Regions from separate parts of the Devosia alba genome, predicted to be linked through region 1. Evidence: predicted binding sites of a transcription regulator. Region 1 holds the regulator's gene; each other region holds the start of a gene.
The links. The regulator PhoB, encoded in region 1, activates phosphate uptake and scavenging genes when phosphate is short. The targets are predictions, from matches to a motif close to TGTCATNNANCTGTCAT.

Region 1 (7,446 bases):
CAGCTTCGCCCAATTCGGCCTTGGCCGCCGGCGCGGTTATGGGCGTCATGATCATTCCCTTTATTTCCTCCCTCTCAGATGACGCCATCCGCGCCGTGCCGCGCTCATTGCGCGACGGCTCGCTGGCCATGGGTTCTACCCGCAGCGAAACCATGACCAAGGTTCTGCTGCCGGCAGCCCTGCCCGGCATTATGGGCGGCCTGCTATTGGCCCTGTCCCGCGCCATTGGCGAAACCATGATTGTCGTTATGGCCGCAGGCCTGATTGCCACGCTCAACGTCAATCCCCTCGACTCGGTGACCACCGTCACCGTGCAGATTGTTACCCTGCTGATCGGTGATACCGCGTTCGACAGCCCGAAGACCCTGGCGGCCTTCGCGCTTGGCCTCGTGCTCTTTCTGGTGACGCTCGGGCTCAATATCGTTGCGCTCACTATCGTGCGCAAATACCGCGAACAGTACGATTGAGGCCGAATATGTCCAACGCAACGATCTCGCCAAGTGTTCATAGTTCCAAGGCCGAATACGCCAGGCTGCGCGCGCGCCGGCACGCGGCCGATGCCCGGCTGCGCATCTATGGCATTGCGGCGATTACCAGTGCCATCGGGTTGCTCGGCATACTCCTGTTCACCTTGATCCTTGGTGGCTATTCCGCCTTTGTGCAGACACATATCCGCGTCGACTTCCCGATTTCCGCGGAACATGTCGATGCTGCCGATCCGGCGGCCGGCAATTACCGTGCCATAGTCAGCAGTGGCGTCAGCGCCCTGCTGCCTTCCGAGACCCCTGCCCAGGCCCGGCTGATTTCCCAGATACTGACCAACAACACCCAGTTTTTCGTGCGCGATGCCGTGGTCAAGGACCCTTCGGTGATCGGCGGCACGCTGACCATGGAAATCCCCGCTGCCGACATCTACGATCAGCTTCACAAGGGCAATATCAGCCGCGATACCATCGAGGAAAACCGCCGCGTCACCGATGAGCAGATCGTCTGGTTTGACACGCTGGACGAGATGGGCCGCGTCAGCACCCCGTTCAACTGGGGCCTGTTCTTCAACGCCGACAGCCGCTTTCCCGAAATCGCCGGCCTGGCTGGCGCCATCACCGGCTCCTTCTATGCGTTGCTGGTCTGCTTCCTGATCAGCTTCCCGATCGGCATCTTCGCGGCCATCTATCTGGAGGAGTTCGCTCCCAGAAACCACATCACCGATATCATTGAGGTCAACATCAACAACCTCGCCGCGGTGCCCTCCATTGTCTTCGGACTGCTCGGCCTGGCGGTTTTCCTGCAGATTTTCGGCCTGCCCCGATCGGCCCCGCTGGTCGGTGGCATGGTGCTGGCGCTGATGACCCTCCCCACCATCATCATCGTCACCCGCAACGCGCTCAAGGCCGTGCCACCCTCCATCCGCGAGGCCGGCTACGGCATGGGGGCCTCGCCCCAGCAGGTAATCTGGCACCACGTGCTGCCGCTTGCCCTCCCCGGCATTCTCACCGGCACCATTATCGGTCTGGCCCAGGCCCTGGGTGAGACGGCCCCACTGCTGCTGATTGGCATGAACGCTTTCATCACCAGCCCCCCAGGCGGCGTCTTGGACGCCTCTACCGCCCTGCCGACCCAGATCTATATCTGGGCTGACAGCCCCGAGCGCGGCTTTGTATCCCGTACCTCCGCAGGAATTCTGGTTTTGATGGGCTTCCTGCTCCTCATGAATGCAATTGCGATAGTTCTGCGTCAACGCCTTGAGCGGCGCTGGTAACAGTCGCCTCCGCCCCGTCGTCTGCACCTTCCGAAGGATCACTGATTATGGATATGCTCGCCGGCAAGGTTAAGAAAACAAATCAACCTCTGGATGCCACCATGAACCCCACCGATGTCCTTGATCGCCCGATCCGCCTCACCGCGCGCGACGTCACCGTGCATTATGGCGCCAAGCAGGCCCTGTTCGGCATCTCCATCGACATCCCCGATCGCGCGGTCACCTCGTTCATCGGCCCGTCGGGCTGTGGCAAGTCGACCTTCCTGCGCTGTTTCAACCGCATGAACGACACGATCGAAGGCGCCTCGGTCGGTGGAACCATCAAGCTCGACGGCGACAATATCTACGATCCCGATCTGGACGTTGTGGAATTGCGCGCCCGTATCGGCATGGTGTTCCAGAAGCCCAATCCCTTCCCCAAATCGATCTACGACAACGTCGCCTACGGCCCCAAGATTCACGGCCTCGCCCGCTCGCGGACCGATCTCGACGAGATCGTGGTCTCCTCGCTGCGCAAGGCGGGCCTGTTCGAAGAGGTCAAGGATCGCCTCAACGAGCCCGGCACCGGCCTGTCCGGCGGCCAGCAGCAGCGCCTCTGCATCGCCCGCGCCATCGCTGTCGGCCCCGAAGTCATCCTGATGGACGAGCCCTGCTCGGCGCTTGACCCCATCGCCACCGCCATCATCGAGGAACTGATCGACGAACTGCGCGAGAACTACACCATCGTCATCGTCACCCACTCGATGCAGCAGGCCGCCCGGGTTTCCCAGAAGACCGCGTTTTTCCATCTGGGCAAGCTGATCGAGGAAGGCGTCACCGAAGACATCTTCACCAACCCCGAGCACAAGCAGACCCAGGACTACATCATGGGCCGTATCGGCTGATCCCCGCACGGACATAAGAGGAGACTGCCATGCCCGCCACCGGCACCGACCATATCGTTACCGCCTATAGCGACGAGCTGATCCAGCTGGCCCAATCCATCGCCGAGATGGGCGGCCAGGTCGAACTCGCCATCGAGAACGGCACCAAGGCCCTGCTCAAGCTGGATCGCGAACTGGCAGATCTGACCATCATCGCCGATCAGCGCATTGACGACATGCAGCGCAATATCGACGACATGGCCGTCTCGATGATTGCCCGCCGCCAGCCCATGGCCTCGGACCTGCGCGCCATCATCACCTCGATCCACGTCGCCAACGACCTCGAACGCGTCGGCGACATGGCCAAGCAACTGGCCCGCCGCTCGCTCAAGCTCGAAGGTATGAGCCTGCAACCCACCTTCTACAATGGCGTCAAGAACATGACGGCCCTGGTGCTGCGCCAGATCAAGGATTCGCTGGACGCCTATTCCAGCCGCAACGCGGCCGCCGCCATCCAGGTCTGCAACCACGACGACGAAGTCGATGCCATGTACACCTCGCTGTTCCGCGAACTGCTCACCTACATGATGGAAGATCCGCGCAACATCACGCCCTGCACCCATTTGCTGTTCTGCGCCAAGAACCTCGAACGCATTGGCGACCACGCCACCAACATCGCCGAGCACGCCTATTACCTGCAGACCGGCAAACAGCTCACCAGTGATATCCAGGAACTGCATCGCACCCAGATCAAGGCGTAACATGACATTCGATCCGTCGGAACATTTCGGCCCAATTGGCTAGCATGGTGACAGCGCGCGGATCACTTCCCGGCCTCACCAGGCAAACCGGCCTTCCTTTGTCCTAAAACGGGGTTGCACCCATGCCCGCTACCATTCTCGTTGTCGAAGACGAAGGCGATATCGCCATCCTGCTGCGCTACAATCTCGAAGCCGAGGGCTTCCGCGTTGTCACCGCCGAAACCGGCGACGAAGCCGCCCAGGCCATTCAGGACAAGCTGCCCGATCTGATCCTGCTCGACTGGATGCTGCCCGAAATCTCCGGCATCGAAATGTGCCGTCGCCTGCGCGCCCGCGAGCAAACCGCCCGCGTGCCGATCATCATGCTCACCGCACGCGGTGAGGAGGAAGAGCGCGTCCGCGGCCTGGCCACCGGCGCCGACGACTATGTGGTCAAGCCCTTCTCGGTGCCCGAGCTGATCGCCCGCATCCACGCCCTGCTGCGCCGCGCCAATCCCAATCTGGTCACTGCCGCCCTCAAGGTCGGCGATCTCGAACTCGACCGCACCACCCACCGCGTTCGCCGCGCCGCCCGCGACGTTCATCTCGGCCCCACCGAATACCGCCTGCTCGAATATCTGATGCGCCATCCCGGCCGCGTCTATTCGCGCGAGCAGCTGCTCGATGGCGTCTGGGGCAATGATGTCTATGTCGACGAGCGCACCGTCGACGTCCATATCGGCCGCCTCCGCCGCGCCATCAATCGCGGCCGCGAAACCGACCCCATCCGCACCGTCCGCGGCGCCGGCTATGCCTTCGATGAGCGCTTCGCCCAGGTCGCCTGAGGCTTCCGGGCCCCCGATCTGTCCCTCCCCCTTCAGGGGGAGGCTAGGAGGGGGCGCCCGCCCCCCTCCGCCTCTAAACCTCGGGCACGCTGCGCAGCGGCGTCTCGTCGGCCAGCGGCACGGTCTGCCGCTCGATCATCCGGTGCACCTGTGGCGGGCCATCGCCCTGGTGCAGCGTCCGCAAGGCCAAGAAATTCTCCGCATCCGCCTTGGTGCGCCGCAGATTATGCCGCACATAATCCACCCAGGTCGGCACATGGTAGCTTTCCACCCACAGATCAGGCTGCTCCAGATCGCGCAGCAGCGCCCATTGCCGCGCTCCGTCGCGCAGCCGCACCTTGCGTCGCTCGGTCATCAGCGCCAGGAACCTGGGTATGTCATCCTGGGCAATGCGATAGTCGACCATCACCATGATCGGCCCGCTGCGCGGGGTCAGGTTCAGCCGCAACACCGGTTCGTTGAAGGTGTTGAGCGGGCCCAGATCGCGCGATTCAAACTCCCGCAGCGGCAGGATGAACCCCACCAGCGCGCAAAGCACCAGTACCAGCGCGGCCATGGCCAGCGCCCAGTCAATCCCGAACGCGTCGGCGCTGACGCCCCACAGCCAGCTGCCCATCGCCATGCCGCCAAACGTCGCCGTCTGGTAGAGCGACAGCGCCCGGCCCACCACCCAGCGGGGCGATGACAGCTGGATCGATACGTTGAACAGGCTCATCGACAGCACCCAACACGCCCCCGCCGGCACCAGCACGGCGTGGCTCAGGATCAGGTCGCGGCTGAACCCCAACCCCGCGCAGCTCAGCGCAAAACCGATACAGGCCGCCCGCACGATCCACTCATTGCTGAAAAGCTCGCGCACCCGGCCATTGATGAACGCGCCGCCAATCGCCCCCAGACCGAAGCAGCCCAGCAGGGTGCCATAGGCCAGCGCCCCGCCGCGCACATACTCCGCCGCCACCGAGGGCAGCAGCGCCAGAACCGCAACGGCGGACAGCCCGAACAGGAAGCTGCGGAACAGCACCGTGGTCAGGCTGGGCGACAGCGACACATAGCGAATGCCGGCCAGAATGGCACTGCCAAAGCCTTCGCGCGGCAGGCGGTTGGCGGGCCGCTCCGGCTTCCAGCGCAGCAGCGCGGTAATCAGCGGCAGATAGGTCACCGCATTGAGCGCAAACGCCGCTGCGGCGCCTGCCAGCGCCACGATCAGCCCGCCCACTGCCGGGCCGACGCTGCGCATCATGTTGAAGCCCATGGCGTTCAGCGTCACCGCGCCGGGCAGATCGCTGCGCGGCACGATATCGCCCATCGACGCCTGCCAGGACGGATTGAACAATGCCGTCCCGGCGCCGATCATGAACGTGAGCGACAGCAGCAGCCAGGGACTCATCAGGTTCATGAAGGCCAGCACCGCCAGCAGCAGCGACACCAGCGCCATCCCGCCCTGCGCGATCATCATCACCACGCGGCGATCGAAATTGTCGGCCAGTGCGCCGGCAGCCAGGGAGAAGATCATGATGGGCAGCGTGGTCGACGCCTGCACCAGTGCCACCATATTGTGCGAGTCGGTCAGCGTGGTCATCATCCAGCCGGCACCCACCGACTGCACCAGCCCGCCCAGATTGGACACCAGCGTGGCGGTCCACAACAACCTGAAGGTCTCATGCTTGAACGGCGCCAGTATGGCGGGTCTGTCAGTCATTTCTCATTCTCGTGGCAGACGGCATCACCCCGTCTTGGGCCAGACTGGCCGGTTTGACAAGCCGCTCGCGCTTTCCATACCGCCTATGCAACCTCTCCCGCCTCCCCTACATTGACCCGTCATCTGCAATCAAGCATCGCCGCCCCCGGACTGGCCTTCGGCCTGTCCGACCGCGTCGCCATGGAGCCAAGCTTTGAGTGTTGCCTTTACCAAGGAAGACAGTGCCGAAACGGCTGCGGAAACGCTGCTGCCCGATCGCCCGATTTCCAGCCATGCCAATCTGGTGACCGAAGCCGGTCTGCGGGCACTGCAGCAGGCCCTCGAACAGGCTCGCCTGGCCTATGATGCCGCCAGCACCGTCAGCGATGTCAATGAGCGCCGCCGTCAGGCGGCCATTCCGCTGCGCGACCTGCGCTATTACGCTGAGCGCGTCCGCACCGCCCAATTGATGCCCGAGCCGGCCGCGACCGATACGGTGGCCTTTGGCAGCACGGTCACCTTCCGTCGCGCCGACGGCCGGGTGCAAACCTATCGCATTGTCGGCGAGGACGAAGCCGAGCCGGGCACCGGCACGATTTCCCATGTCTCGCCTGTTGCCCGCGTTCTGCTCGACCGGGCCGTCGGCGACGTCGTCAGCCTGGGTGCCCAGGAATTCGAGATCACCGCCATCGCCTGAGCCGCCCGCCTTCACCATGCGCGGCAACGACAAACGGCCCCTGGCTTGCGCCAGGGGCCGTCCGGAATGTGTCTGCGGCCGATATGGCTTAGCCGGCAGCGGTATAGGCTGTCTTGACCACGGTGAAGAACTCGGCCGCATACTTGCCCTGCTCGCGCGGGCCATAGCTGGAGCCCTTGCGACCGCCGAACGGCACGTGGAAGTCCACGCCCGCTGTCGGCACATTGACCATCACCATGCCGGCTTCGGCATTGCGCTTGAAGTGCGTCGCATATTTCAGCGAGGTGGTGACGATGCCGGCTGACAGGCCGAACTCGGTGTCATTGGCCGTCGCCAGCGCTTCTTCATAGTTCTTGACGCGAATGACCGAGGCCACGGGGCCAAAAATCTCTTCACGGCTGATGCGCATCTGGTTGGTCGCCTCGGTGAACAGCGTCGGCTGCAGGAAATAGCCTTCCGTCGGGGCGTTCACCCGATTGCCGCCCACCCGCAGGGTGGCGCCTTCGGCCTGACCAATGGCGATATAGTCCATATCCTGTTTGAGCTGGCCCGGATCGACCACGGGGCCGATTTCGGTATCCTTGGCCAGGGCATCGCCCACCCGCAGATTCTTGGTGCGCTCGCACAGCGCGTCGACGAAGGCATCGTGAATGCCCTCGGTCACGATCACCCGCGACGATGCCGTGCAGCGCTGGCCGGTCGAGAAGAAGGCCGACTGCGCCACGCTTTCCACCGCCACCTTGAGGTCGGCGTCGTCCAGCACCACGGTCGGGTTCTTGCCGCCCATTTCCAGCTGGAACTTGCGGCCCACCTCGATGGAGGCTGTGGCCACGCGCTTGCCTGTGCCCACCGAGCCGGTAAAGC
Region 2 (7,446 bases), on a different contig from region 1:
ACCCAGAATGGTAATCCAGACCGGCGGATTAGTGAAAGTCTTACGCGCCAGCGCCATCAGCGACAACGTTCCGCCTTCGCCATTATTATCGGCGCGCGTGACGAAGAACACGTATTTGACGGCGACCGTCAGGGTTAGCGCCCAGACGATCAGCGACAGCAAACCCAGAATTTCGATGCTGCTCTCGGCCGCACCGGGTCGAACGCTCATCGCTTGGCGGAACGCATAGATCGGGCTGGTTCCGATATCGCCATACACAACCCCGATCGCTCCCATGGCGAGCAAGGGAAGGTCTTTATCGGAATGTGGGTGGCTGTTGTGGTCGCTCGCATCGATGCCGACGGTGTCGTCGGTCGAATTCGTCTGCGTCATGAACCCAGTGCTCTCATGGTCATAGGCGGAGGCGCTATACACCCCACCTTGCTCACACACAACACCCTGCCGCCATAATGGTTCAACCCGCAAGGCGTAAACCAGCAAGGGTCGCCCCGGCTGGAGCGACCCTTGCTGTTCAAGCAGGCTTGATGGTCCTGTGGTGTTTATTCAGCAGCTTTGGCAGCCGCAGCATCGTCGGCGCGCGCAGCCTTGGTTGCCGTGCCCCACCACACCAGCTGCGAGAGCATGTCCGTGGCGCTGGCACCGATCGAGCCCTCGAGGTCGGACATCGGCTTGTTCTGCTGGCCGAGCGGATGCACGGCGAAGAAGTCGGCGCCGCCGATGTGCACGGCCGAGCGGGTCGAGACCATCTGCAGCTCGACGCCGATGCCGCGCAGGTGTTCGGCAGCACGGGTGCCGCCAACGCTGCCATAGGCCACCATGCCGAATGGCTTCTTGTTCCACTCAAGGTAGGCCTGATCGAGCGCGTTCTTCAGGGCGCCGGTGATGGAGCGGTTGTACTCGGCAACCACGAAGATGTAGCCGTCGAATTCGCCAATCTTGTTCTGCCAGGCCACTGCCTTGGGATCGCTCGAGGGCATCCACAGGTTCGATGCGGCTTCATTGAAGAATGGCAGGTCGAAATCCTTGAGGTCGACCAGTTCGGCCGAAATGCCATCAAAGGCATTGGCCTTGTCGAGGATCCACTGCGCTGGCTTTTCACCAAAGCGGCTGTCGCGGGTAGAGGAAATGATAACGGCAATCTTGAGATCGGACATGGCGCCCTCCTTGGTAACAAATCGTAACTGAGGCGATATATGTGCCTAGCGCGATCCTTCACAAGGAGGCACGCAGGTGTCGCCCAGCGACAGCGAGCTGCGCAGGGCACACCCATGTAAGTATGGAAAAACCCGAATTTTCAGGAGTTTCAGCGACAGTGCCACAACATAGCGAGGCACTGGCAACGCCGGGCTGACGCACTGTTCGTACAGGCGCTACAATGGCCTGCGCCTAACTGGCGCAATCATCAATCACGAACGGCGAGCCTGATCGCCCAACAGGGCGCAATAGGCCCTCACCGCCGCAGCAAACCCCATCAGCAGGGCATCGGCGGTCAGGCCATGCCCGATCGAAACTTCATCGACCCCGGGCACCGCTGCCTGAAAGGCGGGCAAATTGGCCAGCGTCAGATCATGCCCGGCATTAACCCCCAGCCCCACACGCCGGGCCGCCCGGGCCGTCTCGGCAAGCGCGGCCAATTCGTATTCGGCCTTGTCGGGATCCGCGTAACAGGCGCCATAGGGACCAGTATAAAGTTCGATCCGGTCCGCGCCCGTTGCCTTGGCTGCTGCCACGCCATCGGCACCGGCCTCGGGGTCGCAGAACAGCGAAATGCGCCGTCCCGGTGCCTTGAGCAACTGCACCAGAGAGGTCAGATAATTGCCCTTGCCGCGAAAATCCCAGCCATGGTCCGAGGTCGCCTGCTCAGGACTATCGGGCACCAACGTGACCTGTTGGGGATTGACCTGGTTGATCAGGGCAATGAATTCCGTGCTTGGGTAACCTTCGATATTGAACTCTGCGGCCGGATACTCATCGCGCAGCAGTTCGGACAGTTCGAACACATCAGTGCGCCGGATATGGCGTTCATCGGGACGCGGATGGATGGTGATGCCACTGGCGCCGGCGTCCAGCGCCACACGGGCCAGCCCGACCACACTTGGCCACGGCAGATCACGACGGTTACGCAATTGCGCGACGGCATTGAGATTGACGGAAAGCAGGGTCATGAGCACACCGGGTCTGATAATGCTCCATCACTACACTATCAAAAGCGCTGCACCCAACCCGCATTTGTGATGACGCCGCTCCGGCGCTGCCATGGACGCTCCTCTGCGCAGGGCAACAGCGCAGGCAGATTTCGCCGCCTCGCGCTGGGTTCGTTTCCGGTGCTGGGCTACATACTCTGCGGCCCGCGCGAGATGGCAGCCAACCCGGTGCGCACCACCTCGACCAGCCCTAGGGGCTGCATCAGCGCGATGAAGCTGTCGATCTTGGCTGGCTTGCCGGTAACTTCAAACACGAAGCTTTCCACCGATGCATCGACGATCTGGGCGCGGAAGGCATCGGCCAGCCGCAAGGTCTCGGCGCGGCGATCGCCCGATCCAGCCACTTTGATCAGTGCCAGTTCGCGCTCCAGCGAGGCGCCTTCCGCGGTCAGATCGTGCACCTTGTGCACCGGCACCAGCCGCTCCAGCTGCAGCTTGATCTGGGTCAGGGTCTTGGGCGTGGCGATGACGACAACGGTGATGCGACTAAGTCGGCGGCCATGTTCGGTTTCGCTGACGGTCAGGCTTTCGATATTGTAGCCACGGGCCGAGAACAGGCCAACCACACGAGCGAGGATGCCCGGCTCATTGTCCACCAAAACCGAAAGCGTGTGGCGCTCGATTTCCTGGGTTTCCTTGGTCAGGAAGTAGGCCGAACCGGTCGGCTGAAGATGTGCGTTCATTTTCTTGGTCCTCACTGGAGCCGTTTGTCGATCAGCCCCTCATTCCGCTGCATCAGCTGTCCAGCGGCGTAGAAGGGGAAGCGATCAAACCAGCTGCCGTCCCTTCTCGTCGATGATGGACCCGATATTGGCGGTATCGGGCAGGATGATCTCATTATGCGGCTTGCCCGAGGGTATCATGGGCAGGCAGTTCTCATCCTTTTCCACGATCACATCGAACAGCACCGGGCCGTCGTAGTCGAGCATTTCGGCAATTGCCGCATCGAGTTCGGCCGGGTTCGAGCAACGAATGCCCTTGCCACCATAAGCCTCGGCCAGCTTGACGAAATCGGGCAGCGATTCCGAATAGGAATGGGCATAGCGCGAGCCATGCAACAGATCCTGCCACTGCCGAACCATGCCCATGCGCTCATTGTTGAGGATGAAGATCTTGATCGGCAGCCGATACTGCACCGCAGTCGACAGTTCCTGCATGGTCATCTGCACGCTGGCTTCGCCGGCAATGTCGATAACCAGCGCATCGGGATGAGCCACCTGCACGCCCACCGCAGCCGGCAGGCCATAGCCCATGGTGCCAAGGCCACCTGAAGTCATCCAGTGGTTGGGCTTGTCGAAGTGAAAATACTGCGCCGCCCACATCTGGTGCTGGCCCACCTCGGTGGTGATGAACACTTCCTTGCCCTGCTTCTTGCTGGCCTCGCGCAGCCGCTCAATGGCGTATTGCGGTTTGATCACCGTGTCCGAATTCTTGTAGCCCAGCGATTTGACGGCGCGCCACGTCTCGATCTGCTTCCACCATGGGGCCAGCGCCTCGGTGCGCGGCTGGTTGGTCTTGCTGCGCCAGACACGGACCATTTCGGACAACACCCGCTCACAATCGCCAATGATCGGCACGTCAACACGCACCACCTTGTTGATCGAACTTGGGTCGATATCGACATGGATCTTGCGGCTATCGGGCGAGAAGGCGTCGATCCGACCGGTAATGCGATCATCAAACCGCGCGCCGATATTGATCATCACGTCGCAGTCATGCATCGCCAGATTAGCCTCGTAAGTGCCGTGCATCCCCAGCATGCCCATCCACTGCGGATTGGACGCGGGAAATGCTCCCAGACCCATCAGCGTCGAGGTCACTGGAAAGCCGGTCAATTCCGCCAGCTCACGCAAGCGCGCCGACGCCTCTGGGCCGGCATTGATCACGCCGCCTCCAGTATAGAAGATCGGCTTTTCGGCCTTGAGCATGAGATCGACAGCAGCTTCGATCGCTGCGGCATCGCCATCCATTTGCGGGCGGTAGCTTTGATGGCGCAGCGTATCGAGGTCAGGCTTGTAATAGTCGCCCATGGCAAACTGGATATCCTTGGGGATATCGATCACCACCGGACCCGGCCGGCCGGTCGTGGCGATCAGAAAGGCCTCATGCATGATGCGCGGCAGGTCTTCGATCCGCTTGACCAGGTAATTGTACTTGGTGCAGCTGCGGGTAATGCCGACCGTGTCGCACTCCTGGAAGGCGTCCGTTCCGATCAGCGTGGTGGGAACCTGCGCCGTGATGCAAACAAGGGGGATGGAGTCCATCAGCGCATCGGTGAGGCCGGTAACGGCGTTGGTCACACCGGGACCTGAGGTGACGAGCACCACGCCGGGCCTGCCGGTTGAGCGGGCATAACCTTCAGCCATGTGCGTCGCGCCCTGCTCATGCCGCACCAGAATGTGCTGGATGTCATCCTGCTGGAACATTGCATCATAGATCGGCAGGGCGGCGCCGCCCGGATAACCGAAGATATGCTTGACCCCTTGATCGGTCAGCGCCTGGATTACCATTTCCGCGCCGGTCATTCTTTCGGCCATCGTTTTAGTCCCTTCCTCAGTCCATTGTCCTGACCCGGTCTCATAGTTGGCGGAAACCGGGCAATAAAAAAGGCCCCGTTCGGGACCTGTTTTCGGCGCACCAGCTATCGCGCGGGATGCTATCCCACGTTGCCGATGCGCCTACCTACTACGAGAATGAGTGCCCGCACGGGACCTCTCCTAAAAGAAATTCTGGTCGCATTGATAGGAGCAATTTTGCAAAGCTGTCAAGGCCCGCGCCGATCAGCCTGGCCAGTGCATGGATTTCTTTGGGCGCACGCAATTGCGACAATGTGTGACAAAACGGTGGTTTTTCACACTGACAATGCTATTGCCCCCTCACACACCTCATGTGACGGATAGATGACAATGGCAAAGCCCGTGCTGGACAAGGACCTCAAGCGGGTCGCCGGTCTCGAACTCGCCACGCACAATCTGGCCCGCTCACTGGCCGCCCCCGGCATCGCCCTGGTGTTTCTGCTGGCTGCTGCGGTCTGGGCCAGTTTCGTCGTAGCGGACGGCCCCACCAGCTATATGGTCGTCATCGCCGCCGTGATCGCTGGTTATATGGCGCTCAATGTGGGCGCCAATGACGTTGCCAACAATATGGGCCCCGCCGTGGGGTCAAAGGCGCTCACCATGCTGGGCGCCCTGCTTATTGCCGGGACCTTCGAGGCTGCTGGGGCCTTGCTGGCCGGTGGCGATGTGGTCAGCACCGTGGCGCGCGACCTGCTGATCGGCGATCAGCTCGATGGCGATACCTTTGTGCTGGTGATGATGGCGGCGCTGCTGGCCTCGGCGCTCTGGGTTAACCTGGCCACCATCATCGGCGCCCCCGTCTCCACCACGCACGCGGTCGTCGGTGGCGTTGTCGGCGCCGGTATTGCCTCGGCCGGCATTGGCTCGGTTGCCTGGCCCGTTGTCGGCACCATCTCCCTCAGCTGGGTCGTTTCACCCGCGCTTGGCGGCTTGTTCGCCGCAATGCTGCTGGCCTTCATTCGCGCCACCATCACCAAGCGTATCGACAAGATTTCTGCAGCCCGGGTCTGGGTGCCCATTCTGGTGGCATTGATGACTGGTGTCTTCACAATGTATCTGGCGACCAAAGGCCTCAAGCGCATCTGGAGTCCGGGTCTGACCATGGTCTTGCTGCTGGGTCTGGGCTTCGCCGTGCTGGGCTGGCTTGTGGCCATGCCGCTGATCCGGCATCAGTCGCTGAAGATCGAGAACCGCACGAAACATATCGCCAAACTGTTCCGCCTGCCCCTGATCGTGGCCGCAGCACTGCTGTCATTTGCCCACGGTGCCAACGACGTAGCCAATGCCATCGGTCCGTTCGCCGCCATTGTCACGGCGGTGCAGACTGGCCACGCTCAATCGGCAGATATCACCTTGCCGCTGTGGGTGCTGCTGATCGGCGCCATCGGCATCGCGCTTGGGCTGGCCTTGTTCGGCCCCCGCCTGATCCGTACGGTCGGCGAACAGATCACCAAGCTCAACGAAATCCGCGCCTATTGCGTCGCGCTCTCGGCGGCCATCACCGTGTTGGCAGCGTCCGCTCTCGGCCTGCCAGTATCATCGACCCACATCGCCGTCGGCGCCATATTCGGGGTCGGCTTTCTGCGCGAGTATGTTGCAATACGCGAGATGAAGGGCAACGCCGTACCGGTGCATGCGCGCTTCCTCGATCCAGCCACGCTCAATGCCACGCCCGAAGAGGCATTGTCCAAGGACCGTCAACAGGCCGGTCGGCGTCTGGTGCGACGCCAGCACGTGTTGAGCATCGCCGCCGCCTGGGTCATCACCGTACCCGCATCGGCTGCACTCGCCGCCCTGGTGTTTCTCGTACTTGGTCTACTGATCGGCTGATTCAACCAAACCGCTTGGCCAGATCAAGCGCAATGCGGGCCAGCGCGGGGTCCGCCAGCAGGCGTTGGGCTTCCGATACCACCACCCAATGACGCAGCCGCTGCCCGCGCTCCTTCCACTGGTCGAGCTGGGTTTCTACCAGTAGCGGATAGATGTCGACATCCACCAGCGCCGAACCATCAAGGTCCGATCCGGTGCGATAGCTGCCGATTGGGGTGTCTTCAATCTGGCCGACCACACCGGCTTCCTCAAGTGCTTCATTCGCCGCGCTTTGGCTGGCCGAAAGGCCCGGCTCGATGGCGCCCTTGGGGAAAATCCACCGGCCACTGCGCCGGGAGGTGATCAGCAGCATGCTGAGCCGACCATCCCGCACGGCATAGGGCAAAGCACCGACCTGCCGCTGTTCGGAGGGAGTCTCGACCTTGGGACTCCAGTTACGCAGAAAATTCTTGATCATCGGAACCTTTGGCAGCGTCATCAGGGCGCAACATGGAGTCACTACGCCTGTGCCTATATCGGTATTCCGGCTGCCGCACCGAGAAATCCACCGGCACTACAAAAAAGGGCCCCAGCAGGGGGCCCCTCCAGAAACGCAGACGCTCTGCCTTAGCTGAGCAGGGTCAAATTGGTCGCCGACTCCTTGCCATCACGGCCGGTCTCGAGCTCATAGGTGACCTTATCGCCTTCATACAGGCCCTGCAGGCCCGAACGCTGCACGGCAGAGATATGGACGAAAGCGTCCTTGCTGCCGTCTTCAGGAGAAATGAAGCCGAAGCCTTTGGTAGTATTGAAGAATTTTACAGTACCGGTGATGACAGCCATAGAACCTAGTCCTT
Region 3 (7,446 bases), on a different contig from region 1:
ACATAGTGATGTGGGAGGATAGACTAGCTCAAACGCAATAATCTTGCCAAAACTTCACACATGGGTTCATTTGCGGCATAACCTGCCATTACACGCCAATCGGGAAGCATTAAATGCCGCTAGTGCTCGGTGCCATCGACCGCCGCATTCTGCGCGTGCTGCAGAACGATGGCCGCATCTCCAATGTCGATCTGGCCAATCAGGTGGGCCTGTCGCCCTCGCCCTGCCTGCGCCGGGTCCGGCTGCTCGAGGAGTCCGGCATTATTGACCGCTATATCGCCGTGCTCAATCCGGCCAGGGTCGGCCTTGGTCTGACCGTGTTCGTCCGCGTCTGGTTCAAGACCCAGGATGCCGCCGTCACCCAGCAATTTGCCGACACCGTGCGGAAATTCCCCGAAGTGGTGGAATGCTATCTGACCACGGGGGAATGCGACGCCATCATGCGGGTGGTGACCGCCGACCTGCATGCCTATTGGCGCTTCCAGTCAGACCATCTCACCCGCATCCCCAGCGTGCAGAGCGTCAAGACCGACGTGCCGATGGAGACCATCAAGGCCAGCACCGGACTGCCCCTGCTCTGAGCCCGCCAATGCGCTGGCCTGGCGCCAACCACTGCGCTAGATCTGTCACTGATTTCTGCGCGCCGGGAGCCACCATGCCCGCCTTTCTGCCTGATCTGTCCGTCATCCTGGCCTTTGCACTGGCCGCTTTCGTGCTCGCCGTGACCCCGGGCCCCGACATGGCGCTGTTCGTCTCGCGCACCATGAATTTTGGCCGCCTGCATGGCTATGCCACGGTGCTGGGCGCCCTGACCGGCATTGCCGTGCATACCGCACTGGTGGCCTTCGGCATTTCCATGCTGATCGTGGCGGCGCCCACCGCTTTCTGGGTGCTCAAGATCGTCGGCGCGCTCTATCTGGTCTGGCTGGCCATTCAGGCCGTCCGCTCCGGTGGCGGCATTCTGGTCAGCCAGGCGGGCGGCAAGCCCCCCAGGCTGGCGCAAAGCTACATGACCGGACTGGGCATCAATCTGACCAATCCCAAGGTGGCGCTGTTCTTCGTAACCTTCCTGCCGCAATTCGTCTCGGCGCAAGATCCGCACGCCGTGGGCAAGCTATTGTTCCTGGGCGTCGAATTTGTGCTGGTGTCGCTGCCCGTCGTCATCGCCATCGTGCTGTTCGCGCAATGGCTGACCACGACGCTACGCGACAATGCCTGGGTCAGCAAGGCGCTGAACTGGAGCTTTGCCGCGGTCTTCATGGCCTTTGCGGCCACGATCCTGCTCGCTGAAGGCCGCAAGTGAGCAGCTGACCGACAGTTCAGGAACCAGTGCCGGCAGCGTCACCCCGCCAGGGCCTCGCGGTCCTTCTTGCTCAGGCGTTCACTTTCGCTCTTGAGCTGGCCGCAGGCGGCAAAGATGTCGCGACCGCGCGGCGTGCGCACCGGGCTGGCATAGCCGGCCTTGTTGACGATATCGGCAAAGCGTTCGATCCGGCTTGACGGCGAGGTGCCGTAATTGGCGCCGGGCCAGGGATTGAACGGGATCAGATTGATCTTGGCCGGAATGCCGGCCAACAGCCGCACCAGTTCGCGCGCTTCGGCATCGCTGTCATTGATACCGTCGAGCATCACATACTCAAAGGTGATGCGTCGCGAATTGGACACGCCGGGATAGGTGCGACAGGCTTCAAGCAGCTCTTCAAGCGGCCACTTTTTGTTGATCGGGACCAGCACGTCGCGCAGATCGTTGTTGGTGGCATGCAGCGAAATGGCCAGCATCACGTCGATCTCGCGCCCGGTCGGCTCGATGAACGGCACCACGCCCGAGGTCGACAGGGTAATGCGGCGCTTGGAAAGGCTCATGCCGTCACCGGCCGAAGCGATCAGGAGCGCCTGCTTGACGTTGTCGTAATTGTAGAGCGGCTCGCCCATGCCCATCATCACCACATTGGTGATGGCGCGTGTACCAGCTGCGGGCACCAGCCCGCCATCATCCGGGCGCACGCCGCCGGGGAAATCACCCAGCTGTTCGCGCGCCATCAGGATCTGACCGAGGATTTCCCCGGCGGTCAGATTGCGCACCAGCTTTTGCGTGCCGGTGTGACAGAACGAGCAGGTCAGTGTGCAGCCAACCTGCGAGGAGACGCAGAGCGTGCCGCGATCTTCTTCGGGAATGTAGACGGTTTCCACCTCGACTGGCGGATAGTTCGGATTGGCCGGGTCGCGGAAGCGGAACAGCCATTTGCGCGTGCCATCAGTCGACACCTGCTCGGACACGATCTCGGGGCGATCGAGGTTGAACACGTCCGCCAGCTTCTGCCGGAACGGCGCCGCCACATTGGTCATGCGCTCGAAATCGGTGGTGCCATGCACATAGAGCCAGTTCCACAACTGGCTGGCGCGCATACGCGCTTCCTTGTCGGTGGCCAGCCCGGCCGTGGTCAGGGCTTTTGCCAGCTCAGGCTTGCTCAGACCAATCAGCGACGGTCGGCTGCTGGTAGCAGGCCGGATGGCAGACGAATGGTCAAGGTTCAGCGCTATGCTCATGGCGTGCGAAAGGTCCGGAAACTGCGGGATTGGCGCGGCCAATAGCATATAGGCGCGTTCCAGGCAAAGTCACAGACCCGACAGCAGGGATGCGCCGCGCTCACGCCGAGCCCGGCGGCCTTGCTAGCACGCAGCGGCGATCGATTGCTGCGCTGCAGTGGCGCCCGAAAGCGAATAGGCCTGCCTGACCTTGATGCCGGCGGCACTGGTGCCCTCAACCGACATGCTCGAGCCGGCACGGATCGCGCTGGCCAGCTCGCTGGCCTGGCTGGCATCATCGAGCCAGGCGGCATCGTTCTGGGTGAACAGGTTGAACACCAGCCCGTCCACGGTGAGCGTGGCCTTGCTATCGGGCTGGAAGGTGAAGCCGGCCACCAGATTGAACTCGGTGGTGACATTCTCGGCAGGCCGGTTGGTAATATAGATATAGGCTTGGGTGTAGCCGTCCGGTGCCGGCGTCACGCTTTCCGGCTTGGTCATGGCAAAGCAGACTTCGCCCGTCGCATCGGTGGCGCCATAGCTGGACCACGCCCGATGCTCGCCCAGCAGCCGAACCTGCTGCGCGCTGGCAGCACTGGTCAGAAAGAGCGTTGCAGCAAGGGCAAGCGCCATGGCGGACTTGGTCATCGAGGGCCTCAAGACGATAAGGGGCGGGGGCTCAGCAAGCCCGCCGCCCAGTTAGGGCGGATTACCCGGACCGGGCAACCCGTAATTGATGCCTACTGACAGGCAGCGTCAATGGCGTTGACGGCGGCCGTTGCGCCGCTCAGCGAATAGCTGTCCGTGGTTTCGGTACCGCGCTGGCTGGTGCCTTTGACGGTCAGATTGGTGCCTGCCTTGAACGCCTGCACGAAGCCGCCTTCATCGCCCGTCGAGGCCAGCCAGGCGGCAGAACCTTCGGTGACCATGGGATAGGACTTGCCATCGATAGTGGCGCTGGCCTTGGCATCGGTCGTGTTGAACGGGTAGCCAATAATGGTCTGCACCTCGTTCTTGGTACCCATGCCCTTGCGGTGGATGATCATGAAATGGATCGGGTCGCGGTTCGCCCCGACCGGCTCACTGGACTGCGGCGCTGCCGACACATAGCAGATCAAGCCACTCGCGTCAGTCGCCTGCCAGGCGGTCCAGGCATTGAATGTCCCCAACTCGGTCGCCTGCTGCGCCTGCGCGGCTGGCGCCAGAGCCATGATCACGCCGACCGCGAGCCCGACTGCTAGGCTTCCGGTTTTACTCGTCATCGCCAATTTTTTCCTCATCTTGAAGGTCCGTTATCGAGGTGAGCCACCCGCCGACTCTGCCCCCGACATGGTTACCAAGGTGTCAAATGCCGCCGCATTCGATCGAATTTGCTTCAACTGCCTGCCAAACGCGGCAGCAGTTTGGCAGTGAGCATAATTGCAGACCGGTTTGCGCTGCCAGGGTTAATATCGCGCTAACAGGCTCGTGACTGCACCGCTTCAGGCCGCCAGGGGATAGTGCTGCTCCACCACATAGGGACCACCGCCCACCGAATCCCTGCTCGAGTACAGCACGAATCGCCCCACCGGAAAACTGAGCGGCTCGAACCGGCCCGCTTCGGCGATGAACCGCGCCACATCAAGCGCGGTGCTGCCGCGCAGTCGGGCCAGTGTCACATGCGGCACGAATTTTCGTCCCTCCGGCGGCAGGCCGGCCCGCTGCAGCACCCGCTCCTGGGCCGCCTGCAACCGGTTGAGCGTCTCGCTTGGCTCGATGCCGGCATAGAGCGAGCGGGGCTTGTCGCCGCCAAAACTGCCCAGATGGGTCAGCCGGACATCAAAGCGCATCGAGTTGGCCAGCCGATCGAGGCTGTCGGCCACCTCTTCGGCCATGGGATGATCCACATCGCCGATGAACCGCAGGGTGATGTGATAGTTTTCGACATCAATCCAGCGTGCGCCGGAGAGCCCGCCCCGCTTCAAGGACAGGGCATAACCCACGTCCTCAGGGATTTCCAGACCGGTGAAGAGCCGGGGCATGGGGCCCTCCTCTCATACTCAGATCAAGTCGATTCGCAGCTCGACCGTAGCACAGCCGACCTGCCGGGCCAGTCTTATCGTCGCAACAAGCCGAGAACCCTTGTAAACGCTTGGCGCCCCATCCATATTGACCATCAAGTGGCAATAAACGCCCACCGGCGGTGCGAAACACCGCTTTATCTGGGAAAGGAACCGACTACATGGCTGAATATGACCGTCAGACCCTTGGTGCGCGGGCCGGCTCGGCCGCTGCCATCGACGAGGGCCTTCGCAGCTACATGCTGCGCGTCTACAATTACATGGGCATTGGCCTGGTGGTAACCGGCCTGGCGGCCTGGTTTGCTGCCGCCGCTGCCGTCACCACCAATCCCGACGCTGCTGTCGCGACCATGACCAATGGCACCATGCTGACACAGTGGGGCTATCTGCTGTTCGCCAGCCCGCTGCAGTGGGTTGTCATGCTGGCGCCGCTCGCTTTCGTGCTGGTGCTGAGTTTCGGCATCAACAAGCTCTCCGTCCCGGCCGCACAGGGCGCCTTCTGGGGCTTTGCCGCGATCATGGGCCTGTCGCTGAGCTCGATCTTCCTGGTCTATACCGACGCGTCCATCGCCAAGGTGTTCTTCATTACCGCCGCGACCTTCGGCTCGATGAGCCTGTATGGCTACACCACCAAGCGGGACCTGACCGGCATGGGCAGCTTCCTGATGATGGGCCTGATCGGCCTGATCATCGCCTCGGTGGTCAACATCTTCATGCAGTCCTCGATGATGGAATTCATCATCTCGGTGGTCGGCGTGCTGATCTTCGTGGGCCTTACCGCCTACGATACCCAGAAGATCAAGGAAGAATACTCCGAAAGCCACAGCACGGAAGTGCTGGCCAAGGGCGCCATCATGGGCGCGCTGCGCCTCTATCTGGACTTCATCAACCTGTTCCTGATGCTGCTGCGCCTGTTCGGCAATCGCGAGTAGCCAGCAGCCTTCCTGATTGCACAATCAGCAATTTGGATGGACGACAAATCGGACCGCAGTCTACAAAGGCTGCGGTCCTTTTTTTGTCCGAGTGCATGCCGTGTCCGAATTCTCCTTGCGCCCTTTCCAGTGGGCTGACATTCCCGCCATCACCGCCATCTACAAGCATTATGTCGAGCACTCGGTGGCCACCTTCGATCTCGAAGCCCCCGGCGAGGCGGTGCTGGGCGAAAAATTCGGCCACATGCTGGCCGCCGGCCACCCCATTGTCATGGCGCAGGACCCCGATGGCACACTGCTGGGCTATGCCTATGCCTCGGGTTACCGCCCCCGCCCCGCCTATCGCTTCACCTGCGAGAACTCGGTCTATTGTGCCCCGGACGCCATGGGCCGCGGCCTGGGCACCGCGATGATGGACGAGATCATCCGCCAGTCACGGGACTTTGGTTTCAAACAGATGGTTGCCGTCATCACCGCCGAAGGCAGCGGCTCGATCCGGCTGCACGAAAAGCTCGGCTTCCGCCATATCGGCCGGCACGAGGCACTCGGCTTCAAGTTCGACCGCTGGCTCGACATCGTCCACATGCAGCTCGCGCTGTAGTCAGGTGATGTTCGGCCGCAGGGCAATCATCTAGCCGACCACCGCCAGATGCGGATCCAGCACCCGCAAGACCTGGGCGATGTCATGGCCACGCCGGAGAATGCGGCCCTGCTGATTGGTGACGGTGTATTGCCCCTGCTTGTTGCGCAGGCGCGGGGTCTTCTCGATGATGAACAGGGGACGCTCCGACACCCGGGCATAGATGGAGAACATCGCCCGCTCGCGCAGGAAATCCATGGCGTAATCGCGCCACTCCCCCTGCCCCACCTTGCGTCCATAAACGGACAGGATCAGCGCCAACTCTTTTCGATCGAACACGACGCTGACGGGAACCTTGGCATTGCTGGCATTTGCCGCAGGCTCGCTGGCATGCACCAGCATGAGCGATCCGTTGTTGCCGTTCGGTGTGCGCTTTTGCACTGCTCCGAATACTCCGTGTCACCGTGACGTCATGATCGGGGCATTCAGCCCGCGATGCAAGGCCCCTCGGGAACGAACAATTCCCAATCCGGCCACAATTTGTCCCTGAACCTGCCCAATTGGGCGAACATAGTCTGACCATTGCCTCCAGTGGTTGGCGCCCGGGCCGAATGAGCCCCCAAACCTTGAAGCCCGGGTGCCAGCTTCTCAAATTGAGTTGACCCGACTGATCCCCGTCCTTGCCCCCAAGGACGGGGTTTTTCGTTGCTGCTGGTGGGGAGTTCAGCGCTCGAAGGCGGCAGCACCCAGAATTGGCCCGGGCAGGCCGTCGTTCTCCTGCTGTACAATCACTGCAATGCCGGTGCTTTTGTCCGCCAGCACTTCCGGGATCGGCAGCTTGATATCGGCACCCGTGGCGCATTCCCACAGCCCCAGCACCTGCCTGCCGGTAACGATCTGGGTGTAGACCATGGTCTTGCCGGCATTATTGCCCCGTTCGATAGTGACATCGGCCCGGTCCGAATAGGTCACCAGCCAGACCACCGCATCTTTCAGCGTGGTATCGGCCGGAATGGCGATCCTGAGCATGTCGCCGACTTCGGTGACGTCGATGTGCAGCGGCAGCTGGGCCCGATCAATCGCCCGATATACGTCCGGGCGCCGCGATCCGACCACGCCCTTGGTGCCGTTGACCACCATTTGCGGCGTATAGATGCGCGATGAGCCCCAGCTCTGGGCATAGGCACGCTGGCGGTCCGAATAGTCAGCCGCGCCGAACGTGTCCTTCCAGCCCGCATAATCCCAATAATCAACGTGATAGGCCAGTGCCAGCACGTCGCCCTGATCAGCCAGGCTGGTCAACAGCGCGTCGGCAGGCGGACACGATGAGCAGCCCTGGCTGGTGAAC
Region 4 (7,446 bases), on a different contig from region 1:
CCAGAACCGTCGACAGCACGATTTCGCCGAGCACCGACAGCAGGGCCACCGGCGTGCCGCCGAACCGCCGATTGCGCCCGTCGACAAGGCCGCGCGCCACGATCAGCAGCTTGGGCAGCACCAGCGTCAGGACCACGGCCAGACCCAGCGTCCAGAAGGGCACGGGCGGCGGGCCGAGGCCGGACAGGACCACGGGCATATCGGGAAAGATGGCGGCCACGATGCTGCTGACCAGCAGCAACAGCCAGAGCGGGGAAGCCAGATAGGCCATGATGCCGCGCACAAAGGTGAACCGGCTCCACCATGTCAGCCCCGGCGCCGCCAGCAGCCGGGCGTGCTGCAGATTGCCCTGACACCAGCGGCGATCGCGCTTGGCATATTCGATGACGTTTTCGGGCCCCTCCTCATAGGACCCGGCCAGGCACGGATCGACCTCGACCTTCCAGCCGGCCCGCGACAGCAGCGCGGCTTCGACATAGTCGTGGCTGAGGATGTGACCACCAAAGGGCGGTGCGCCCGAAAGCTCGGGCAGCCCGCAGCTGGACGCAAAGGCGCTGATGCGGACAATGGCATTGTGTCCCCAATAGGGACCGTCGCGCCCCTGCATCAGCGCAGCACCGCGCGCAAAGGTCGGCGACAGATAGGCCGCGGCAAACTGGATGGAGCGACCGAACAGCGTCTGGGCATTGATGATGTAGGGCACGGTCTGCAGCAGGCCCAGACCGGGGTCCTCATCCATGCGCCGCACCATGGCGGCCATGGTCGCGCCTTCCATCAGGCTGTCGGCGTCAAGGATCACCGCATAGTCATAGGCCGCGCCCGAGCGCGCGATGAAATCCTCGACATTGCCGGCCTTGCGCCCGATATTGCGCTCGCGCCGGCGGTAAAAGATGCGCCCGGCACTGTGCGGCTCGGCGAGCAGGCGCTCGAACCACACCGCCTCCTGGGCGACGCAGGCCGTGGATTGCGAGTCCGACAGCACCATGAAATGGAAATGGTCAGCCAGGCCTTCGGCAATCACGCTGGCATTCATCGCGGCAATGCGCGCAAAGGTCGCCATGGCGTCTTCATTGTAGACCGGCACCAGCACAGCGGTGCGGCCTTTGAGGGGCGCCGCCGACGGCCTGGCCGTTGCCACCGGGGTGAACACGCCCAGAATGGCGACCACGCTGCCCCAGACCAGCCAGAAGCCGCTAATGGCGATCAGAGCCGTGCGCAACAGGTCGAGCGCGCTGATGCCGCCCTCACCCGAGAACCGCAAGAACAGGTAGCTGCCGACCCCGCTGAGCACAATGGTACCCAGCAGGGCGGTCAACCGAAAAAACGCTGCACCATGCATGGCCGGATTCGTCTCAATCACCGACCGGTGAACGCCAGAAGCGTATCGATGATGGCGCGCGGCAATGACCTGCGGTGCTGCAATTGCTGTTTGGGCATATGCAGCGGCGCGTCCGGCAGGGCACTGGCGAAGTTGAATTCTGCTGGATAGTTCATGCTGCGGGCCTCCACTGGTAAAGCCAGGTTTCGGTCAACTTCCGCCCCAAACCAACCAGATAGGCCTTCAGCTCCAGGAGCGCGCCGCCCTCGGTCTCCACGTCCAGCACCAGGCGCCAGGCGCCATTGGCCGGAACGCGCGACAGCACCGAATTGCGCAGCACGCCACCGCTGACACTGGCCAGAATGTCGATCGGCGTGCCGTCCGCAAAGTCCTGCAATTCACCGCCGCTGAAATCGACCACGAACTTGCGAAGATTTTCCGCATTCTCCACCCCCGAGACGCCGCCCACGCCAGAGCGCGTCTCGGCGACAAAGGCCGTGCTGGCCTTGGGGTCCGGATCAAGATTGCCCCAGCGCAGCCGATAGGCGAACTCGCGCGACTGCCCCGCCTGTGCCGGCTCGGCCGGAACCCAGAACGCCACAATATTGTCGTCGGCCTCAAGTCGGGCTGGAATTTCGATGAGGCGGACCATGCCCTGGCCCCAGGCGCCCACAGGCTCGACCCGCAGCGAGGGCCGGCGCTCATAATGGGCGCCCGCATCCTGATAGCTCTCGAAGTCGCGGCCGCGCTGATAGAGCCCGAAGGCCCTGGGATTGTTCTCCCACAGATAGGAATTGCCCAGGGTTGTGGAATTGTTGAGCGCGCGCCACATCACCTCGCCGCTTTCGCGCTCCAGCAACAGCCCGTTGCTGTCGTGGACCTGCGGCCGGTAGTCATCAAAATCGCCACGATTGGCCTCGGCATAAAGGAACATCGAGGTCAGCGGCGCGATGCCAATTTCGGCGACATCGCTGCGGAAATACAGCCGCGCCGTCACGTCCATCGTGGTTTCCTGATCGGCATCGCTGGCCGGGGTAATGACAAAGCGATAGGCGCCGGTGACGCTCTGGCTGTCGAGCGCGGCATAAATGGTCAACGCACCGCCTTGCTGCGGCCGTTCCACATAGAACTCGGAAAAGCGCGGAAACTCTTCGGGCAGATTGACCCAGGAATTGACCACCAGGCCACGGGCACTCAGGCCATAGATATTGTCCCGGCCAAGCGAGCGGAAATAGCTCGCGCCCAGAAAAGACACCAGCTCATCATAGCCCTGCGGGTTGTTGAGCGGGTAATTGACCCGGAGCCCGGCCACGCCGGGGAAAGCATCGGCCAGAACGCCTTCCTCCACGACACTGTCATGATACTGAAAATCAGATGTGCCAAAAGCCACCAGGCGGGCCACGCCCGCATCGATCTCGAACACCTTGACCGGCTCGGTATAGAGCCAGCCGAGGTGAAACGCCTGCAGGCGGTAGCCGTGTCCATCATCGGCCCATTTGCTGGAATCCGGGCGATACTGAATCCGGCGATAGGCGTCATAGTCGAGATTGTGCAGGGGCTCGGGGACAAGGGCACTCAACGGCTCGAAAGCCGTGGTGGCAAGGTCCTGCATCCGCGCGCTGAAGCTGTCAAAGTCGAAAGCCGAAGCCCCCGGTTCCTGTGCCATCACGGGGAAGGTCAGGGCTGTGCTCGACATTAGCAGCAGCGAGGCTCCCAGCGCTTGCAGGAGCTGGCGGCGGCGACGGGAAGTGTGCAGGGGACGTGGCACTTAGAACCTACTCTATAACCACCAATACGCGGTAGCGGTGCTTCGGTAGGGCTTGGAACGTCACTGCGGTGAAAAAGTTGTTGCATGCAACCCATGCGCCGGACGCATGGACCGGTGCCAGCACCCCGAGACGGCGATCAGGCGGACCGGCGACGCGCACGGAAATGTTCAAATGAGCCGAACAACTAGCTCGATTGTGCACAGGCCCGGCAATACGAACGCACTGTCATAAAACTGCTAAATACCTGATTTAAAAGGCCGCGTCAGACCGGAACGGTGCGGTCGCGGCTCCATGAATGTTCATATGAACATTTCCTGTTTGCAAAGGAAAATTCGATGCTGTCAAATAGCGCCAAGCTTGGGACGCGCAAGTCCCAGCACAATAACAAGGGAGTGAGCATGTCCAAGAAAGTTTTGTGCCTGTCCGTCGGGCTGACCGCCATGCTGGCGGCGACGCCGGCTTTTGCCCAGACCGAGATCGCCTGGTGGCACGCCATGGACGCCCAGCTGGGCGAGAAGCTTCAGGAAATCGCGACCGGCTTCAACGAGAGCCAGTCTGAATTCAAGGTCATTCCGACCTACAAGGGTACCTATCCCGAGACGCTGACCGCTGCCATCGCCGCGTTCCGTGCCAACGAACAGCCCGCCATCGTGCAGGTGTTCGAAGTGGGCACCGGCACCATGATGGCCGCCAAGGGCGCCGTCTATCCGGTTTACCAGTTGATGGCCGACAATGGCGAGCCGTGGGATCCATCTGGCTTCCTCGCGCCAGTGACCGGCTATTATTCTGACGTCGACGGCAACATTCTGTCGATGCCGTTCAACTCCTCAACGCCCATCATGTATTATAACAAGGACCTGTTCGAAAAGGCTGGCCTCGACCGTGAAACGCCGCCCAAGACCTGGGCCGAACTCGAGACCATGAGCCGGCAGATCGTGGAATCGGGCGCCGCCCCCTGCGGTCTCAGCAGCGCCTGGATCACCTGGATCCAGACCGAGAACCTGTCAGCCATCCATGACCAGCCCTTCGGCACCCTGGATAACGGCTTTGGCGGTCTCGCCACCGAATTCACCTTCAACGGCCCGGTACAGGTCAAGCACTGGGACAATCTGAAGAAATGGGCTGACGAAGGCCTGTTCCAGTATGGTGGCCCGGTTGGCGGCGCCGACTCGGCTCCCAAATTCTACGCGCAGGAATGCGCCATCTTCATGAACTCCTCGGCAGGCCGCGCTGGCGTCATCGCCAACTCCAAGGAATTCGAAGTCGGCTTCGCCCCCCTGCCTTACTATGACGACGAGATCACCGAGCCGAAGAACTCGATCATCGGCGGCGCGACGCTGTGGGCGCTCAACGGAAAGGATCCTGAAGTCTACAAGGGCGTTGCCCAGTTCTTCACCTATCTCAGCGAGCCTGAGATCCAGGCTGGCTGGCATCAGTTCACCGGCTACCTGCCGATCACCAATGCCGCCTACGAACTGGGCCAGTCGCAGGACTACTATGCCCAGAACCCGGGTTCGGACGTCGCCATCCAGCAGATCACCCGCGGCACGCCGACGGCCAATTCCAAGGGCGTTCGCTTTGGCAATCTGACCCAGGCCCGCAACGTGGTGGATGAAGAGTTCGAAGCCATGCTGGCCGGCTCCAAGACTGCCCAGGAAGCGCTTGATTCCGCCGTCGAGCGCGGCAATCAGATCCTGCGCGACTTCGAAGCCGCCAACCAGTAGGCCCTCCGGCCCAAACTCGCTCCACCCTTTCACCGAGGGTGGAGCGCCATTGTCTCTGCGCATGAGCGCAGTCAGTTACGAGGCGGAGCATGCAGGCCAAGCGAACCACTTTCCCCAATAAATTCCTGCCCTATTGGCTGCTTGTCCCACAGCTTGCCGTAACCCTGATCTTCTTTATCTGGCCCGCTGTCCAGGCACTGAAATCCTCGTTCGAACGGGAAGACCCGTTTGGCTTCAAGACCACTTTTGTGTGGTTCGAGAATTATCGCCGGCTGCTCATCGACCCGATGTATGTCGGCTCGCTCGGCAAGACCGCAGTGTTTGCCTTCAGCGTGACGGCGCTATCGATGTCGCTGTCGCTGATCCTGGCGGTTGCGGTGAACCGGGTGCTGCGCAGCAACCGGGCCTATACCACCTTGCTGGTCTGGCCCTATGCCGTGGCGCCGGTCGTCGTGGGCATTTTGTGGTGGTTCATGTTCAACCCCACCATCGGTATCGCGCCCTATCTGCTGCGCGGTATGGGTATCGACTGGAACCACCGGGTCGACGGCAACCAGGCCATGATTTTCGTGGTCATGGCAGCCAGCTGGAAACAGATTTCCTACAATTTCCTGTTCTTTGTCGCCGGACTGCAGTCGGTGCCGCAATCCCAGATCGAGGCGGCCGCCATTGATGGCGCCGGGCCGTTCAAGCGGTTCTGGACCATCGTCTTCCCGCTGCTGGCGCCAACCACCTTCTTCCTGCTGATCGTCAACATCAACTACGCCATGTTCGACACCTTCGGCATCATCGACGCCACCACCCAGGGCGGTCCGGCCCAGGCCACCAACATCCTGGTCTACAAGGTCTATACCGACGGTTTCCTGGGGCTGAACATCGGTTCGTCCTCAGCCCAGTCGGTGATCCTGATGATCATCGTCATCGCTCTCACCGCCATCCAGTTCCGCTATGTCGAGCGGCGAATTCAGTATTAGGGAGCGCCGAAATGATTGAAAACCGACCCGTCCTGGCCTTCCTCACCCATCTCGTGCTGATCGTCGGCGTCGTTATCGTGGTGTTCCCGGTCTACCTGGCCTTCGTCGCCTCGACCCATGGCAGCGGCGACTTCATGCGCGGCCTGGTGCCCCTGCTGCCCGGCCCGCACCTGATCGAGAACTACAGCTTCATGCTCAATGAGGGCATTTCCAGCGCCGGCGCGCCACCGCTGTGGATCATGCTGCTGAACTCGCTGGTGATGGCCATCTCCATTGCCGTGGGCAAGATCATCATCTCGATCCTGTCGGCCTATGCCATCGTGTTCTTCCGCTTCCCGTTCCGCATGGTGGCCTTCTGGATCATCTTCATCACGCTGATGCTGCCGGTCGAGGTGCGTATCATCCCCACCTTCAAGGTGGTGGCGGATCTGGGCATGCTGAACTCCTATCCCGGCCTGATCATCCCGCTGATTGCCTCGGCAACCGCGACCTTCCTGTTCCGCCAGTTCTTCCTCACCGTGCCCGATGAACTGATGGAAGCGGCCCGCGTCGACGGCGCCGGGGCGATGAAGTTCTTCCGCGATATCCTGCTGCCGCTCAGCCGCACCAATATCGCGGCGCTGTTCGTCATCCTATTCATCTATGGCTGGGTGCAGTATCTGTGGCCACTGCTGGTGACCACCGACAGCCGCTACTACACCATCGTGATGGGCATCAAACGGCTGGCGGCAACCGCCGATTCCGAGCCGCAATGGAACTTCGTCATGGCCGCCGTGATGCTGGCCATGCTGCCCCCCGTCCTTGTCGTCATTTTCATGCAGCGCCTGTTCGTCAAGGGCCTGGTCGAAACGGAGAAATAAGCCATGGCCACGATCAATATCGTCGACCTGCAGAAAAATTACGGCCCCGTGCCTGCAGTCAAGGGCATCAATCTCTCGGTCGAAGACGGCGAACTCATCGTTCTCGTCGGGCCCTCCGGCTGCGGCAAATCCACCCTGCTGCGCATGGTGGCCGGGCTGGAATCGGTCACCTCCGGCCGCATCGAGATCGCTGGCCGCGACGTGGTCAAGGCCGAGCCGGCCGAGCGCGACATCGCCATGGTGTTCCAGAACTACGCGCTCTACCCGCATATGACAGTGCGCGGAAACCTCGAATATGGCCTGAAGAACCGTGGCACGCCGCGTGCCGAGATTGATCGCCGGGTTCAGGAAGCCGCCGACATCCTCGAGATCGGGCCATTGCTCGATCGCAAGCCGCGCCAGCTTTCCGGCGGCCAGCGCCAACGGGTTGCGATGGGCCGCGCCATTGTGCGCGAACCGGCTGCCTTCCTGTTCGATGAGCCGCTGTCCAATCTGGATGCCAAGCTGCGCGTGCAGATGCGCGTCGAAATCCGCAAACTGCAGCGCCGTCTCAAGACCACCAGCCTCTATGTGACGCACGACCAGCTTGAGGCCATGACCCTGGCCGACCGGCTGGTGGTGATGAATGGCGGACTGGTGGAACAGATCGGCACACCCACCGATGTCTATGACCGGCCTGCAACGCTGTTCGTCGCCGGGTTTATCGGCTCTCCGCCCATGAATCTGGTGCCGCTATCGGCCTTTTCCGGCGCCGACTTTTCGGCCCTGCCGCCCAACACCGACATTGTCGGCATCCGGCCT

Region 2: ABFY71_RS06480 (inorganic phosphate transporter) is a predicted target of PhoB. The motif match lies at 5,094-5,110, and genes of this name have one in related genera.
Region 3: ABFY71_RS03290 (DUF2794 domain-containing protein) is a predicted target of PhoB. The motif match lies at 6,556-6,572, and genes of this name have one in related genera.
Region 4: ugpB (sn-glycerol-3-phosphate ABC transporter substrate-binding protein UgpB) is a predicted target of PhoB. The motif match lies at 3,311-3,327, and genes of this name have one in related genera.

Annotation. Positions count from the first base shown of each region.
Region 1 is NZ_JBDUUI010000005.1:222,654-230,099, reverse strand. Features, by position in the region: gene pstC (phosphate ABC transporter permease subunit PstC) at 1-467, shown strand, start outside; gene pstA (phosphate ABC transporter permease PstA) at 476-1,759, shown strand; gene pstB (phosphate ABC transporter ATP-binding protein PstB) at 1,861-2,643, shown strand; gene phoU (phosphate signaling complex protein PhoU) at 2,673-3,383, shown strand; gene phoB (phosphate regulon transcriptional regulator PhoB) at 3,506-4,207, shown strand; gene ABFY71_RS09875 (MFS transporter) at 4,281-5,906, opposite strand; gene greA (transcription elongation factor GreA) at 6,100-6,582, shown strand; gene ABFY71_RS09865 (aldehyde dehydrogenase family protein) at 6,671-7,446, opposite strand, start outside.
Region 2 is NZ_JBDUUI010000003.1:257,115-264,560, forward strand. Features, by position in the region: gene ABFY71_RS06455 (potassium transporter Kup) at 1-372, opposite strand, end outside; gene ABFY71_RS06460 (NADPH-dependent FMN reductase) at 540-1,154, opposite strand; gene ABFY71_RS06465 (pyridoxine 5'-phosphate synthase) at 1,407-2,165, opposite strand; gene ilvN (acetolactate synthase small subunit) at 2,333-2,887, opposite strand; gene ABFY71_RS06475 (acetolactate synthase 3 large subunit) at 2,972-4,741, opposite strand; gene ABFY71_RS06480 (inorganic phosphate transporter) at 5,111-6,610, shown strand; gene ABFY71_RS06485 (NUDIX hydrolase) at 6,612-7,067, opposite strand; gene ABFY71_RS06490 (cold-shock protein) at 7,217-7,432, opposite strand.
Region 3 is NZ_JBDUUI010000002.1:157,093-164,538, forward strand. Features, by position in the region: gene ABFY71_RS03250 (Lrp/AsnC family transcriptional regulator) at 114-581, shown strand; gene ABFY71_RS03255 (LysE family translocator) at 656-1,303, shown strand; gene rlmN (dual-specificity RNA methyltransferase RlmN) at 1,342-2,547, opposite strand; gene ABFY71_RS03265 (invasion associated locus B family protein) at 2,671-3,174, opposite strand; gene ABFY71_RS03270 (invasion associated locus B family protein) at 3,267-3,788, opposite strand; gene thpR (RNA 2',3'-cyclic phosphodiesterase) at 4,008-4,547, opposite strand; gene ABFY71_RS03280 (Bax inhibitor-1/YccA family protein) at 4,748-5,518, shown strand; gene ABFY71_RS03285 (GNAT family N-acetyltransferase) at 5,619-6,119, shown strand; gene ABFY71_RS03290 (DUF2794 domain-containing protein) at 6,150-6,539, opposite strand; gene ABFY71_RS03295 (DUF1223 domain-containing protein) at 6,822-7,446, opposite strand, start outside.
Region 4 is NZ_JBDUUI010000020.1:13,999-21,444, forward strand. Features, by position in the region: gene mdoH (glucans biosynthesis glucosyltransferase MdoH) at 1-1,360, opposite strand, end outside; gene ABFY71_RS17715 (hypothetical protein) at 1,357-1,494, opposite strand; gene ABFY71_RS17720 (OpgD/OpgG family glucan biosynthesis protein) at 1,491-3,014, opposite strand; gene ugpB (sn-glycerol-3-phosphate ABC transporter substrate-binding protein UgpB) at 3,486-4,811, shown strand; gene ugpA (sn-glycerol-3-phosphate ABC transporter permease UgpA) at 4,901-5,785, shown strand; gene ugpE (sn-glycerol-3-phosphate ABC transporter permease UgpE) at 5,797-6,645, shown strand; gene ABFY71_RS17740 (sn-glycerol-3-phosphate import ATP-binding protein UgpC) at 6,649-7,446, shown strand, end outside.